3 regions of the Anaerobacillus sp. CMMVII genome follow, and region 2 is predicted to be linked to each of the others. Evidence: riboswitches for the same ligand, from Rfam matches in the RefSeq annotation. Region 2 holds a riboswitch; each other region holds the start of a gene.
The links. Region 2 has a riboswitch for lysine ahead of lysA (diaminopimelate decarboxylase). Riboswitches for the same ligand answer to the same signal wherever they lie in the genome.
Positions count from the first base shown of each region.

Region 1: linked by a shared signal. The riboswitch ahead of H1D32_RS06775 (aspartate kinase) and the one ahead of lysA (diaminopimelate decarboxylase) in region 2 are both predicted to bind lysine.
Region 3: linked by a shared signal. The riboswitch ahead of dapA (4-hydroxy-tetrahydrodipicolinate synthase) and the one ahead of lysA (diaminopimelate decarboxylase) in region 2 are both predicted to bind lysine.

Region 1 is NZ_JACEHK010000002.1:547,760-553,474, forward strand. Features, by position in the region: gene H1D32_RS06760 (electron transfer flavoprotein subunit alpha/FixB family protein) at 1-380, shown strand, start outside; gene trxA (thioredoxin) at 638-952, shown strand; gene uvrC (excinuclease ABC subunit UvrC) at 1,111-2,883, shown strand; lysine riboswitch at 3,025-3,211, shown strand; gene H1D32_RS06775 (aspartate kinase) at 3,539-4,774, shown strand; gene H1D32_RS06780 (YslB family protein) at 5,101-5,547, opposite strand.
Region 2 is NZ_JACEHK010000010.1:233,987-239,701, reverse strand. Features, by position in the region: gene lysA (diaminopimelate decarboxylase) at 301-1,623, opposite strand; lysine riboswitch at 1,877-2,048, opposite strand; gene H1D32_RS14730 (spore germination protein) at 2,174-3,667, opposite strand; gene spoVAEA (stage V sporulation protein SpoVABEA) at 3,668-4,231, opposite strand; gene spoVAE (stage V sporulation protein AE) at 4,236-4,586, opposite strand; gene spoVAD (stage V sporulation protein AD) at 4,625-5,623, opposite strand.
Region 3 is NZ_JACEHK010000006.1:200,239-205,953, reverse strand. Features, by position in the region: partial or broken gene kamD (lysine 5,6-aminomutase subunit alpha) at 1-5, shown strand, start outside; gene kamE (lysine 5,6-aminomutase subunit beta) at 7-753, shown strand; gene H1D32_RS10180 (hypothetical protein) at 903-1,388, shown strand; partial or broken gene H1D32_RS10175 (ASCH domain-containing protein) at 1,707-2,047, shown strand; partial or broken gene dapA (4-hydroxy-tetrahydrodipicolinate synthase) at 2,098-2,984, opposite strand; lysine riboswitch at 3,157-3,338, opposite strand; gene H1D32_RS10165 (MgtC/SapB family protein) at 3,632-4,351, shown strand; gene H1D32_RS10160 (DUF2062 domain-containing protein) at 4,449-4,955, opposite strand.

The DNA of each region.
Region 1 (5,715 bases), on a different contig from region 2:
TATCTGAAGCAAAAATTGTTATTGCAGGCGGTCGAGGTGTGAAAAGCGAAGAAGGTTTTAAAAAGCTTTATGAATTAGCAGACGTCTTAGGAGCAGCAGTTGGTGCTTCACGTGGTGCATGTGATGCCGAGTATTGTGATTATTCACTACAAATCGGTCAAACAGGTAAGGTTGTAACACCTGACCTATACATTGCCTTGGGTATTTCAGGTGCAATCCAACATGTGGCAGGTATGTCGAACTCCAAATGTATCGTTGCAGTAAACAAAGATCCTGAAGCTACAATTTTTAGCATTGCTGACTATGGTATTGTTGGTGATCTATTTGAAGTATTACCTATTCTAATAGAGGAATTTAAAAAAGAAGTAGTAAGTTCATAATAATTTTAAGCGGGCCTAGAAAAGGCGCGCTTTTCTAATTGTCTCATTTCCCGACATTTGGTAATTTTTGCATCAAATCTAATAAAGTATTTATCATTATGGTACTTAAATCTTACAAAAGGTTGAGAGCTAAGCCTTGGATAAAACACTCTAAAAAAGGGGAAATTTACACTGAAAGCAATTTTCTAGCTAGCCTCAATGAAATATTGTATAATACTCTATGAGGTAAAATGATGGAATATAGGGAGGATTTAACAATGGCAATTGTAAACGTAACAGATCAAACTTTTACTAGTGAAACAAGTGAAGGTGTAGTATTAGTAGATTTTTGGGCTCCATGGTGCGGACCTTGTAAAATGATTGCACCTGTATTAGAAGAACTTGATGCAGAATTAGGCGGTAAAGCTAAAGTGGTTAAGATTGACGTGGATGAAAATCAAGAAACAGCTGGTAAATTCGGCGTGATGAGCATTCCAACGTTATTAGTATTCAAAAACGGTGAGGTTGTAGATCAGGTTGTCGGTTTCCAACCTAAAGAAGCGTTAGCTGAACTTTTAAACAAACACTTATAATAAAAAAGCCACCTGAACGGTGGCTTTTTTAGTTTAGAGTTATTGAGAGTGTTGCACTTAAGCATTTTCTTTCCAAAACTCTACACTTTACACTTTACACTCTAAACTGTTATAGTTCTTCTAAATATAATATCATCGGTAAAGTGTGGTGATTTGCATTGGAGAAACTAAAAGAGAAATTAGCAATATTACCAGATCAGCCTGGTTGTTATTTAATGAAAGATAGGCAAGGGACCACAATATACGTTGGAAAGGCAAAAATTCTAAAAAATAGAGTCCGATCGTATTTCACTGGTTCACATGATGGGAAAACTCAACTTTTAGTAAGTGAGATTGAGGATTTTGAATATATTATAACCTCTTCAAACTTTGAGGCTTTAATTTTGGAGCACAATTTAATTAAAAAGTATGATCCGAAATATAATGTTATGTTAAAAGATGATAAAAGCTACCCTTACCTAAAAGTTACTTCAGAGGAACATCCCCGTCTAATTACAACGCGTAATGTCAAAAAAGATAAAGGTAAGTATTTTGGGCCATATCCAAACGCTGCAGCTGCTAGTGAGACTAAGAAGCTACTTGATCGTTTATATCCACTTAGAAAGTGTTCTACAATACCGGATCGAGTCTGTCTGTATTATCATATCAATCAATGCCTCGGACCGTGTATCCAAGATGTAAGTAAAGGTACGAACCGTGAGATGGTAGAGGAAATTACTCGATTTTTAAATGGAGGTCATAAAGAAATAAAGAAGAGCCTTATCGCAAAAATGGAGAAAGCTGCAGAAGCACTTGAATTTGAGCGTGCGAAGGAGTATCGCGATCAAATTCAGCATATTGAAGCTGTCATGGAAAAACAAAAAATGACTATTGCCGATGATATTGATCGAGATGTCTTTGGGTTTGCCTATGATAAAGGGTGGATGTGTGTACAGGTGTTTTTTGTTCGCCAAGGAAAACTGATAGAACGAGATGTATCGCTGTTTCCTGTATATCAAGAACCCGATGAAGAGTTTTTAACGTTTTTAGGGCAATTTTATAGTCAAAAAGAGCACCTAAAGCCTAAAGAAATATTCTTACCCAATACAATAGATAAGGATCTGGCAAGCGAATTTATTCAAGTTAGAACTGTCCATCCTCAAAAAGGAACAAAGAAAGATCTAGTGGACCTCGCTACCAAAAATGCTGATGCCGCTTTAAAAGATAAATTTGCCTTGATTGAACGGGATGAAGCAAAAACCATAAAAGCAATCCAAAACTTAGGAAATGCGTTAAAGATTAAGACACCTCATGTTATTGAAGCGTTTGATAATTCGAACATTCAAGGTGTTGATCCGGTTTCGGCAATGGTCTCATTTGTGGACGGTAAACCAAATCGAAAAGGGTACCGTAAATATAAAGTAAAAACAGTCCGCGGCCCTGATGATTACGAATCAATGCGTGAAGTAGTTAGAAGACGTTATTTAAGGCAGCTTAAAGAAGAGTTACCATTACCGGACCTCATTGTCATTGACGGTGGTAAAGGACAAATCTCAGCTGCTCAAAGTGTTATTGAAGATGAGCTTGGTCTAGCAATACCTGTATGCGGATTAGCGAAAGATGCGAAACATCGAACTTCGCAATTGTTAATGGGAGATCCTCCTGAGGTAATCCCATTAAAAAGGGATTGTCAAGAATTTTATTTACTACAAAGGATACAAGATGAAGTCCATCGCTTCGCTATCACCTTTCACCGACAAATCCGAAGTAAAACATTGTTCACTTCTGTTCTCGATGAAGTTGAAGGTGTTGGCGAAAAACGAAAACAAGCCTTATTGAAGCACTTTGGTTCCGTGAAAAAGATGAAGGAAGCCAACTTAGAAGATTTTCAACAGATTGGCATTCCAGTTAAAATAGCTCAATCTTTGATGGAAAAACTGAAAGGCAGTTAAGAGTGTAGAGTTTTGAGTTGTTCTGGCAATGTGTCGAAGCAGAGAACATAAACGCTAAAATCAAATTGAAAAGCTGTTGTAAGCAACAACTTTTCATGGTAAACTCAATCTTAATTAAATATCCAATACTTCAAAAGTTGAAGTTGTGGTAGAGGAGCAAAAACCAAGAGTATGTTATTTAAGGACGATGAGGTCCAGTGAGGATAGCGGAAAGGGGAATTTGCCGAAGTGTAAAGAGAACTCATACCTTTTTATGCTGGACCTGCATTTAAGAAATGTAGGGCTGTCACACAGTCACCCAAAGATTGTGTGGAGAACTATCTCACGTGTGCGGGAACATTATTTTAGTTTCTATTTGTTTTGACACAAAAAGTCGAAGCATCAGTGAGGAGTTTTCCTTATTGGTGCTTTTTTTATTGTTAAGGAAATTATATGTTTTTTCATTTATGGATAAGTTTAATTATAGTGACAGTCTAGCTCTAGCGCCCAGTCCCTCGAGGTCAAATAACCTTCGAGAATAAAAGTGAAAGAGCACACTTTTTTTCTCGAAGAACATTTGCTTGTCGGGGCTACCCAGGGCGCTTGCGCTTTGTTCTAGAAAAATACTACTGAGATAGGTTTGGGAAAAGGAAATTTTAAAAAGGGAGTTGCGAGCATGGGTTTAGTTGTCCAAAAGTTTGGTGGAACGTCAGTTGGTAGTGTTGAACGAATTAAACATGTTGCAAGTAGGGTAATTGAAACAGTAGAAAAAGGTCACCAAGTTGTAGTTGTTGTTTCAGCAATGGGGAAATCTACGGATGAATTAGTCAGTTTAGCTAATGGCATTACTGAAAAGCCAAGTAAACGTGAAATGGACATGCTATTAAGCACTGGAGAACAAGTGACAATTGCTTTATTATCAATGGCATTACAGGAGAGAGGCTATGAAGCTATATCATTAACAGGGTGGCAAGCGGGGATCGTAACTGAGGATTGTCACAGTAATGCAAGGATTACAAGATTTGAGGAAGCGAAAATCAGTAAACATCTGGAGGAAGGTAAAATTGTTATTGTGGCAGGCTTTCAGGGGTTTAGTGAAGTTGGCGAAATTACGACTTTAGGTAGAGGTGGTTCAGATACCACAGCTGTTGCATTAGCTGCTGGCTTAAAAGCAGATCGTTGTGACATTTTTACTGACGTAACAGGTGTTTTTACAACGGACCCACGGGTTGTAAAAACTGCGAGGAAGCTAAGCTCAATCTCTTATGATGAGATGCTCGAATTGGCGAATCTTGGGGCTGGTGTATTGCATCCCCGTGCAGTAGAGTTTGCAAAAAATTATCAAGTAAAATTGACTGTTCGATCTAGTATGGTTGAAGAAGAAGGAACAATTATTGAGGAGGAAGTATCTGTGGAAGAAAATTTAGTGGTAAGAGGCTTAGCTTTTGAAAGCAATGTAACGAAAATATCTGTTTGTGGCATGCCAAATGATATTTCAGGATTATCAAATCTTTTTACGACACTAGCGACGAATAATATAAATGTTGATATTATTATTCAAAACGCTATAGCTGCTAGTGAAAATTCAAATATTTCCTTTTCAATTCTCTCTGAAAAATTAACAGAAACTTTAGATGTACTTGAACAAAACCGTGATCAACTGCGATTTGAGGAAATTCTTCATGAAACAGGTTTAGCAAAAGTATCGATTGTTGGCTCAGGAATGATTTCTAATCCTGGTGTTGCAGGACAAATGTTTAAAGTGCTCTCTGACAAGGGTATTTTAATTAAAATGGTTAGTACGTCAGAGATCAAAGTATCTACAGTTGTTGATCAAGTGAATATGGTCAAGGCCGTTGAAGCCTTACATGAAGCATTTCAATTAGATAATGTAAAAGTTGCAACTGCTTAATAACGAAACAAAACGAGCAAATCATCAATTTGATTGCTCGTTTTTTGAAAGATAAGAAGTATTTACGTTTTCACCACTTGATGTCTAGCTCCAGCGAGGCTACTGCTTGAATTAGCTTCTAGCTGCCTTGCGACGAGCAAACGTAGTGGCGCAGGAGCAGCTGTTAAGCCCCTCGAGGTCAAATAACCTTTTTCATTAAATGCTGCCTCTGTGGTCCAGTAGGTCCTCGAGGCAAAGCTGCATGTAGAAACTCTAGAAGTAACACACGTTGTGAACGAGGTCAGTAGCTTTTGTCGGGGCTAAGCAAGGCGCTTGCGCTTTTCTCATTATACGCTAATTCGATCATGACTGTCCCATTTGACGTGAAAGACTACTTTTTTTATAGAACCATTTTTGGGTTCCTCATTCGTTTCAGTTATAAATCCAGTTATATTTTCAATTTGAGCTGCCAAAAATCCAGCTTCTAGTGGTCGAACGATATTTTTTTTGTTTTCAAAAAAGTTCGATGTAAGCTCAAAAAGTAATTCTGATTTCTTTTCTTTGGTTAGTGTAAGTTCTCCCCAACCTGCTCGATGAAAAAAAGCGATAATTTCAGTTATATCATTTAGTGGATACTTTCTAGCTAATGATTTACCCGCCCAATACAAAATAATATTATGCTCTTTTCCTAACAGTTCCGGTAAAACATCCTCTCGGATTAGGTTATAGCCAAACAGCGGTATTTGATGCTCTGTTTCATCTATGGTAGTTGTCTTTTTTTGACCAAAGATCATTATTTCCCCCCACTCTTCTACAATCGTAAAATTAGTTTAGCTAAAGCCATAGCTCATTACTCACATATTTCTTAATTCTAAAAATTACATGATAAAGTTATTATATCTTCTTTATCAAAACTTCACTATATGCAATTTATAAATTTGTGGTATACTAAACCCCGAATC
Region 2 (5,715 bases):
AATATATTACATATTTACTCAAGTCATTTTACTACACTTTAACAAGAAAACACAAACATTGTCATTATGTTTCTTACTAGTCAAGGTAGCAAACTTATAGATGCAACTAGGCTTAACCATGTTTAATTCTTTCTCAATAATAGAAAAGGCTGCTCGAAGATTTGACCTCCAAGACAATATAAAGCACTGAAACACCAAGCACCATATTGTCCAAAAGCTGAACTTGAGCTAGCCTATTTATTATAAGTTAAGAAATTATAAACGTTGTTAGTACTTGATGTCTAGCTTCAGGCGCTTTTCTTAGTTTTCTAATGAAGTTCCGTTGAGCTGTAAATCAAGCTGAACTATATCTTTATAAGTTTCCCTTTTTACTACCAATGTTGTTTCGCTGTTTTCAACGAAAACTACTGCTGGTCGAGGTATTCGATTGTAGTTGTTAGACATCGAATATCCATATGCCCCAGTACAAGATACCGCTAATACATCACCATGTCTAGCAAAAGGTAATGCAATATCCCAAATCAGCATATCTCCACTTTCACAACATTTCCCGGCAATAGAATAGATTTCCTGATTAGCTTCATTACTCCGATTAGCAATCATTGCTTCATATTTTGCCTGATAAAGAGCAGGGCGCAAGTTATCTGTCATTCCTCCGTCAACTGACAAATAATGACGCACTTCTGGAACCTCTTTTTCAGATCCAACTGTATATAATGTTGTTCCAGCATCTCCAACAAGAGAACGTCCTGGCTCAATCCAAATCTCTGGAATGTCAATTCCAAGTTTTCTTGACTCGGTTTCAACCGCATTTATCGTCGCATCAACATAGTGAGAAACTGGAAGTGGTGTATCTCCTTCGACATAACGAATCCCAAATCCACCACCAAGATTTAAAACTTGTGGAACATAGTCTAATTGGGTTTTCCACTCTGCTAGATAAGCAAACACTTTTTCTACAGCCATAATAAAACCGGTTGTTTCAAAAATCTGTGAACCAATATGACAATGAAAACCTAACATTTCAATTTCTTTTGCATCTCGAACTTTTACTATCGCTTCTTGGGCTTGACGACTGATTAAATCAAAACCAAATTTAGAATCTTCCTGACCTGTAGAAATATATTCATGAGTGTGGGCCTCTACCCCAGGTGTAATCCGTAACAGAACTGAAACCTTTTTCCCGTATCTTTGGGCCGTTTCTCTAATTAGCTCAATCTCTAAAAAGTTATCTACAACAAAACAACCGATGCCTGCTTCAACTGCCATGTCGATTTCCATAGAACTTTTATTATTTCCATGAAAATGAATTTTTTCTGCAGGAAATCCAGCTACTAGCGCTGTGTGCAATTCACCACCAGAAACAACATCTAAACTTAAATTCAGTTGTTTTGCAAGTTGAACCATCGCTACACAACTAAATGCTTTACTAGCATAGGCTACCTGAGCCTTAATTCCACGTTTTTGAAAAGCATTTACAAACTCATTCGCCCTTTCTCTAATTAAAGCGACATCATAAACATATAATGGTGTGCCAAACTGTTCCTTTAAACTGACAGTATCAACTCCACCAATTTCTAAATGACCTATGTCATTAACTCTGCTCGTACCGTGTTTGTACATTCACATGATCTCCTCTCGTTTGTGTGAATTTAAGTACAGAAAATAATAAGTTTACTTAAAATTCATTCTTAAAATTTCGCTCTTTCCTAATAGATTGTTTCTATTAGCTTTTAGGTCGCAACCAAGCGAATGCTTGGTACGACCTAAAAGCAACAAAGTTTACGAAAACAGCCTAAAATTTAGAATATAGGATATAAAAAAGGCGGAAATGTAAGTTACATTTTCCGCCTTAATAGCTTTTTCGTAACCTCAAGTAAAAAGTAGTCCTCCACTGCGAACAGTGACAGTCCGTTATTTATTCAATAACGACCCAGCAAAGATTGATAGGGCTCAATTCTCCACTTCGGCAAATTGACCTTTCAAGCTGCTTCAATGCTTCCCAAGCTCCACAGTTTACTCATTCGCTTTGCGCCTCTACCCCATTAATCAATGAGGGGTTTTATTAATTTATCTTACCTTTAAAGAATTTTCATAATTCCAACATCTATTATGAAACTCTTTCAAATGATTACGTAAAACTTTATCATAAAAATGATAATATCGCAATACGTTAGTTAGTTGATTGTTTTGTTGAGTTTTGTGGATTAACAATTTTTGGTCTTTTCTTCTTTAATGGAACTGAAAGTCTAAACAGAATATCCGCAAACGCTCTCGGATAAAACGGGATAAACGGCCATAAGTAGGGTGTATTCATCGGCCTTATGCTAGTAAGGAATATAAAGAATACTGTGAAACCGATGATAAAGCCTGGAACTTTAAAGATAAATACGGCCAATAATAATACTAAGCGAGAAAGCTTTAATGCTATACCTAATTCATAACTAGGTGTTGCAAATGTTCCAATTGCCCCGAGCGCTACATAAAGAATAACCTCTGGAATAAATAAACCAACATTAATCGCGATTTCCCCGATAAGCAACGCTGCAACTAACCCGAGAGCAGTCGCCAACGGTGAAGGCGTATGGATGGCTGCCATCCTCAACAACTCAATCCCTATTTCAGCTATGACTATTTGGGCAAAAACAGGAACATTGGTCGTCTCATTTGGTCCGATAAAGTCTAAAGCTGCAGGGAGCAAGCTTGGCTCCATTACCATTAACAGCCACAACGGTAATATAAGTAAAGCAAAAATCATCCCTGAAAAACGGACCCAGCGTAGGAAAGTCCCTACAATCGGAGCTTGTCTAAACTCTTCCGCATGTTGTACATGGTGAAAAAATGTTGTAGGCAAGATGATAACACTTGGCGAAGTATCTACATAAATCACGACATGCCCTTCTAGTAAATGGGTTGCCGTAACATCAGGACGTTCCGTGTATCGAACTAACGGGAAGGGATTTATGCCTTGTTTAACAATAAATTCTTCGACAACTTTATCAGCCATAGAAATTCCATCAATTTTTATTCCATCAAGCTCTTTCTTTACATTCTCAATAAATGCCGGGTCAGCTACATCCTTTATGTAAGCAATACATATGTCAGTTTTTGAACGTTCACCGACTTGTACAATTTCATGTCTCAGTCTCTCATCTTTAATTCTTCTTCTTGTTAAAGCTGTATTTACAATTAGATTTTCTGTAAAGCCATCCCGTGCACCTCTAACCACCCTCTCTGTATCTGGCTCATCTGGCCCTCTGCCTGGATAACTACGAACATCAACAAGGATAGCTTCTGTTTCATCTTCAATAAGAATAATAATAAGACCTGCTAATAACTGATCAGTTGCTTCATCTAACGTTTTAACGCGTTCAACTTGAACATGAGTTAGGCGATTTTCAATTTGTTCTTTAACGCGCTGTTTTTGTTTTTCAGTTGCATCCAAAAACATAAGCTCTTTTAATAATTCAATAATAAATTGACTATCACAGAGACCATTGAGGAAGTAAATCTGTAATTCCTTTTCAAGTACTGAAAGTTTCCTCACACCAATATCGAAAGTAATTCCAATTCCTAATTTTTCTTTTAGATATCTTTCATTTTCAATCATTCGACTGGAAACTTTCTGTTTGTCCACACTTGCTTCTTCAAGTATTTCATTACTCATCTATTTTTCGCTCCTTTCCAATATCAATTCAACCGCTTTTCTCGTCACTGGAGCCCCCTTCTCTACTTCATCTTTCCCTGCCATTTTGCCAATATCCCCAATTCCCACGATAAATGGGATGTCAAGCTCATCTAAATTATAGACAGTATCACCATTTATTCTGCCGAGTTCTATATCAGGAAGACCATATTTGTCGACTCCATACTCAGTTAAATTTCCATTACGATCAATACTTACATTAACTTTTGTCCATTCACTATCATGTGTTTTTGAGGCTACTGCAATGGCACCGATAACCTCTAAATCCGGATCGGTTGCGACAACCCGCATCGCTTCCTCCCCCGGTCCTTCTTCTGTATATCCACAATCATCAAACATGACTAAAACAGGATCACAGGGAGCCTTTTTTATGAGTTTAACTAGCTCATTTCCAGTCAAACGGCTTGGGTTGCCACCCGAACTACTGATACACCTTCCACCGATCTCTTTGGCAACTAATTCTACTGCTTTTCTCGCGGATTCATCACCATCGGTAATTAGAATAACCCTTTTTTTGTATTCCATGGTTTCATCCTTTCGGTTTAAAAAATATCGCTACTAAAAATCCAAATAATATTGCTGATGATATTCCCGCAGAAGTTACTTCAAAAATCCCCATACCTATACCTAAAAAGCCTGATCTTTGTGCTTCAATCATCGCTCCATGAACAAGTGAATGTCCAAAACTCGTGATCGGAACGATCGCTCCAGCCCCTGCAAAATCAATAAGCCGATCATAAAGATGAAACCCATCTAAGAGAGCTCCAATTACTACTAAAGAACTCATGACATGAGCGGGAGAAAATTTAAGGAAATCCAACATTAACTGTCCAATGACACAAATAAACCCACCAACAGTAAAAGCGACAACATATTCCACCACGCTCACCCCCTAAAAAATACTTACTCGAATAATTCTTACTCAACGCACTCAAAGGAAACACCATGAGCTATGCAAGGTATTGATTCATTTTGTTGGATCATTAAGGGATTTAATAATGCCCCAGTGGCCACAACTAATATCCTCCGTAGCGCCCCTCGTTTCATTTCACCAAATAGATGATTAAAGGTCACGACGGCAGAACAAGCACAACCACTACCACCTGAAAAAACATGTTGATCGGTGCTAAAAATCAATACTCCACAATCTTGATGGACCTTAGCAATATCAATCCCTTGTTCTGACAATAAACTTTTTAATATCGGTGTTCCAATTCTAGATAAATCACCGGTTACGATGGCATCATAATCGCTTGGACTTCGTTTAAGGTCATTTAAATGGGTTTTAATTGTGTCGGCAGCTGCTGGAGCCATTGCTGCACCCATATTAAAAGGACTTGTAATCCCAAGATCAATAACCTTTCCTACTGTTGCAGTTTCTATCCTTATCTTGGATTTTTTTCTACTTAAATATGCAGCGCCTGAACCAGTGACTGTATACATCGAAGTTTCAGGCTTCTGTCCTCCAAATTCCGTTGGAAAACGAAACTGTCTTTCTGCTGTAGCAAAATGACTACTTACAGCAGCAACAACATGATCTGCAAAGCCAGCTTCTAGTAAAACTGCGCCAAGTGTTACTGCTTCCATTGACGTTGAACATGCATTAAATAAACCAAAGAAAGGAATTTCTTTTTCTCTTGCTACATAACTAGCTGTTATGTTTTGGTTTAACAAATCACCACCAAGAAAAAAATCAATTTCTGAGTTTTTTTTATTCGCTTTCTGAAGACAGAGATCGATAGCCTCTGACATCAACTTTCTTTCTGCTAACTCCCAAGTAGCTTCTCCACAATATAAATCATCATAAGATTTGTCAAAAGTTCCCTTAAGAGGGCCTTGTCCTTCCTTCGGCCCAACGACAGTTGCCGTACTATCAATAAAAATGTCGCTTTTAAACATTAATGTTTGCTTACCCATTCGGTCTCCTCCTTATTTCAAAAAGCCTAGAGCCCTAGGTACTCTTCCGAGCCGCTGGTGCTTGAAACTTGACTGGGTTTAATTAGGTTGAT
Region 3 (5,715 bases), on a different contig from region 2:
ATTGAAATGGAAAATGATTTAAGTCAAGTGAAGCCATATGGAGACACGTTAGGAGATGGTGCTATCCAGCTAAGCTTTACGTTGCCAATTCCTTATGGCGAAGAGGCAAGGGAAGCTTGCATCCAGCTAGCAAAGAAAATGGGTTTAGAAGAAATTCAGATATACCATATGAAGGATTTAGGAATAAACTATACCTTCTTCATCATTTATGGGAAACTCATTCATAGTATCGATTTTACAACTATAAGAGTACCAAAGCTTGAAACCAAGCGGATGGATTTTTATCAAATTAATGAAAAAATAAAAAATGAGTTTAAACGCAAAATCACTATTATTGGAGCCTGCACAGGTACTGATGCGCATACAGTAGGAATTGATGCAATTATGAATATGAAGGGCTTTAATGGCGAGTACGGCTTAGAGCGTTATCCAATGATTGACGCCTACAACCTTGGTTCACAAGTGAAAAATGAAGACTTAGTGCAAAAGATTATTGAACTAAAGGCCGATGCTGTATTAGTATCACAAGTTGTTACACAAAAAGGAGTACATTTAAAAAACCTTACTGAACTTGTTGAGCTATTAGAAGGAGCAGGTATTAGAAAAAAGATCATACTAATTTGTGGCGGACCAAGAATTAATCACGAAACAGCATTAGAGCTTGGATATGATGCCGGATTCGGAGCAGGTACTGTTGCGACTGATGTTGCTTCCTTTATTATCGAAGGAATGATTAAAAGAAGTATGAAGTAAAGAAATTTAAATGCTTCATCGTAATTTTTACAAACAAGGCAAGCACCAAGTTTAGTAATTAGTCAAAAGCCCTTTTCTGCCGTACAAGATGTTTGCCCGGTACTAGGTGCATATGATGATGTAAACCTAGAAGAAAAGGAGTGCATTATATGTACCCAGATTACAATGAATATCAGTTTTACGGCTATACTCCTTATGAAGAGGGAGGGTTTGATTTTTCACCTTACTCCCAGTATGATGAAAGATTTTTTGGACCAGGGTTTCCTTTTCCGGGAGGGCAATTTGGACCACCAGGACCACCTAGACCACCGGGGCCTCCAGGACCACCACCAGGACCTCCGGGACCACCATTTCAACCACCAGGGCAGGGGCAACAAGCAGGACCACCAACGTCGCCACCGCCTGCTTTTACACCTACACAAACTCAACAAGTAGGTACTTTCGCCGTTGATCCAGGAGCGATTCGCGGTTGCTTATTCAGATACACTTATGTATGGTTAACTAATCGTCAACAATTTTGGTTTTATCCAACCTTTGTAGGAAGAAGGTCAGTTTCTGGCTATCGCTGGAATGGTTGGATGTGGGTTTACTTCGGGATTGATTTACGCAGAATCTCGTCATTCCAATGTTTCTAATAACTCAACTCAAAAAGGCAGAAGTTCAAATCTGCCTTTTTTCTAACGTTTTCATCATATTAATGGTATAATTAATATGATATACCCAAGCAAGAACAACGGAAAACATAGCTTTTTCATGAAGGCTCTTTGTTGAGTAACAAACACTATGTGTTGCATCAGATCACTTTTCTAACTTATCCTTATAATAAGTTAGAAAAAATGCCCACCAAACTTGATGCAATGGCTATACTACATAATAGAAAAACAACAATTTAGGCGAAAATAGTCTTCATGAAAAAGAGCCTATGATAAATTTTGTAAAGTGAGGCATGCCGAATGGAAGAAACAGAAAAATTACCACCAAAAACATGTGAAATTGACAGATTAGTAACTGGCGCTGCTGATATTGAAAAAATACTAAACGGCAAAAAACTGCTGTCAGAAGAAATGGTAGATACGCAGACCCTGGTGAAATTATGGTTTTAAACGGAAAGTCATTTAAAGTGCTTAATGTATACCGTCAAACACTTGGAGATTTAACAGATGAAATGGCAAAAGACGAAGGTTACAACACACTTGAAGAATATAAAAATTCAATATTATCTATGCATAAGGGGATGCCTTGGCTACCTAATATGAGAGTTTGGGCACATGAATTTAGTCCAATAGAAGAGTAAATAAGAAAAAACCTCCAATTACTGGAGGTTTTTTTAACGAGAAAGCATTATTAAATGACTGGAGAAACTAATTTCGTTTTTATCGCTGCATAAACAGTTTCTTTTTCAGTTTCTGTAAGTGGAATTAAAGGTAGACGAACTGAACCAACATTTTGTCCTACCATTTCGAGCGCAGCCTTTACAGGTGTCGGATTAGGAGCAATAAACATAGACTTCATAATTGGTAATAACTCACGGTGCATAGAAGCCGCCGTTTTAGAGTCACCATTCTTGAAAGCTTCAACCATTTGTTTCATTTCACGACCAATGATATGTGAGGCTACCGATACGACGCCATGACCTCCAATAGCTAAAACTGGTAGAGTAAGACCATCATCACCACTATACACCAAGAAATCATCTGGAGTATTTTGAATAATATTCGCTATTGCATCTAAATCGCCACTCGCTTCTTTTATACAAACAATGTTGTGAATTTGAGCAAGACGAACGACTGTTTCCACTTCGATATTACAGCACTTCGACCAGGAATGTTGTACAGCATTACAGGTAACTGAGTCGATTCTGCAATTGTTTTAAAATGTAAGTAGAGTCCCTCTTGATTCGGTTTGTTATAATACGGTGCCACTAACATAATGCCATTAACGCCAGCTTGAGTAGCAATTTTAGTTAGCTCGATAGATGCCGCCGTACTATTAGTTCCTGTACCTGCAATAACTGAAGCACGCCCCGCAACAACTTCAACAACAAACTTAAATAGTTCTGCTTTTTCGCTTGTGGAAAGGGTGGGGGATTCACCAGTAGTTCCTGCAACTACGATACCATCAGTACCATGGTCAATTAAATAGTTAATTAATGTTTTCGTTGCCTCAAAATCAATTTTTTCTTCGTGGTCAAATGGCGTTACCATTGCCGTTAACATTTGTCCAAAATTCATGGAAAACACCTCTATTCAGTAAGTTTTGTTCATCGTTAGGAAAGTTCAAGTACCCATACACGACGACGTAAGTTCTTGAATAGAGCTAAATCACATGATCCAACCGTGAAAATAAAAAAAGCAACAACGAAGGAATCGTTGTTGCTAGAAAGTGTAAACCACGGTTATTCCAGCGTAAGATAGCCCTCCATATAGTCCTAAAACTATACGACAGTCCTGGATTTATTCAATCACAGGCCCAGTAACATGTTCATGAGTGACAAGTTACTTCGGCAAATCCCCCTTTCCAAACCTTCAACGGAGCTCATTCTCCTCAAAATTTGTACTAATGGTCAATGCGCCTCTATCACTTCAATTAAAATTGAAGTTAAGAAATATGAACTTTGTTCAACGATACCAAATTTTAGTGATAATTGCAACACAATCGATCCAAATCAAACATTTGGATTTTTTAGTTAGGACATTGTAGAGAAGATTGTAGTAGTTTACACATTGTTGTAAACTTAAAATAACAATTTATTACATTAAACTAGAGTAATGGATCTTTTGGTAACATTATCTATAAGAAAATATGTTTTTCAATGTTTACGAAGAAACCTTTGAGATACAGTATAAACAAATTCATCTTAATTAGGAGTGTTTTTCTTTTGCTATTATTTAATTCTTTTTTCATGGTCATTGTTGAGTTTTTTTACGACGAAAACATTCTAAAATTAGCCATTGCAGCGATTATTGGAATTATTATTGGTCTAGAACGTTCTCTAAAGCATAAACCAGCAGGTCTCAAAACAGCGATGATTTTGACAGTTGGTAGTTGCTTATTAACAATCGTATCTATCTACTCAGCTGAACTCTATAGTGAAGCATATACTAAACCCATGGATCCATTACGTTTAGCTGCACAAGTAATTTCGGGAATCGGTTTTATCGGTGGGGGAGTTATCCTTGTTAGAAAAAATGATGTCATTTCGGGAATAACAACTGCAGTTATGTTATGGGTATGTGGAGCAATTGGAATTGCTGTCGGGGCAGGATTTTATAAAGAATCGATCATAACATTAATCCTACTAATCCTTGCTGTTCAAATCTTACCCTTTATCATTGGAAAAGTTGGCCCTAAAGGGTTAAGAGAGAAGGAAATCAAAGTAAGAGCATACATTCGAAAAGACATCCAATTGACCGATATTATTAAACAGATCAAAGCCTTTGATTATAAAATTAGTAGTGTGAAAGTAAAAGAAGAAACCACACAATATTTACTAACATTCATCGTAATGACCCATAAAAAAGTTTATACAACAGATGTATTTTATCAGTTAAAATCACTAGATGGCATTGAAAAAGTCGAAGTTGAGAATTTGTCTTAGAGGAAGGTTGCTATAAAGTTGAAATAACACAGTAAAGCGTTCACTAGTCAAAAAAACAGCTTCCTCAATGTGAGGAGGCTGTTTCTACTTTGGGCAATCATTCTTTCAACAAGTTCCAGTTTTTATGAACGAACTTAAGTACATCGCGTTGATATTTCTTAATAATATAATAACTGACCAAATAAGCGATAGTTCCAAAAAAGAACATATTAACGAACATTCCAACTAAAAAAGCCTTGCCAATTTTCAAGCTCGCACTTAATACTTGCTCCGGTTTTTCAATTCCATCTTCTAACTCTTCGATAATAATTTCAATTTTCGTATCTATACTAATTGGTAGAATTGCTTCTCCGACTATCACATTCATATAAAATAAGATAGGGAACGACCATATAAACAGGACACCACCTATAAAGCCGGCTATTGAATTGCCTTTTACTAGTTTTGGTCCTACCGTTGAGAGAAACGGTCCAAATCCAAATGAAGGAATGAAGTTCATAAGAAATCCCATCGTAAATCCACTAGCGATACTATGTGTTTTGTCTTTTATTCGTAATAATCTTATACAAAGATATTTTAGTTTTCTTAGTTGTTTATTTAACATAATTCACCAGCCAAATTTTAATTAAATTTAACCCTTTAAGTCAGAGCGATTTGTTTAAATCAATCTTGCTTTATACCTCAATGTAAATACATAGCTTGTCCTTGTTGCGTTTAGGGAAAAAATATTACTCTATCAGTCGTTTTCATTAATCACTGAATATTGGCTTTAAGGACCAACTTTAACTATTATCTCATAAAATTACAAATGCTCCACTGTTATTTTTTATAGAAAACTTTTATAAAAAATGACCCAAAAGTTAGAAAGGATGTTTTCGAAAACTTTGTTGCTATTTATTGTTTAAATGGTTGTATCAGATGACTTGACTTACTTAGCAGAATAGCAAGTTAGAAAAGATGCCCCAAAACTTAGTGTAACGACGAGTGATACGGACTGGATCGGAAGCAGTAAAAACGGTCCGTAACCAAACATGATACGGTCAGATAACTAATCGGAAGCAACTATAAAGTCCTTAACCTAACGTGATACGGACAGGTAGCTCATCGTAAGCAGTAATGCCTTATATTGAGTAATTGAAAAACCACAATCTATGCGAAAATAGCCTTTAGAAAAGAGAGATTAGAAAAATCAGATGACGTTAGATACTTGAGAAATCGATCTGTACTAAAGATCGTATTTTTAACAAAAATCTCATTTATTGGAAATAAAATAATGTGAAACACTTCACATTGGAAGATTTTTCAAATATAATTTAAAGTAACGATATATGTAGTGCATATCGTTATTGGTAACTAAATAAAGA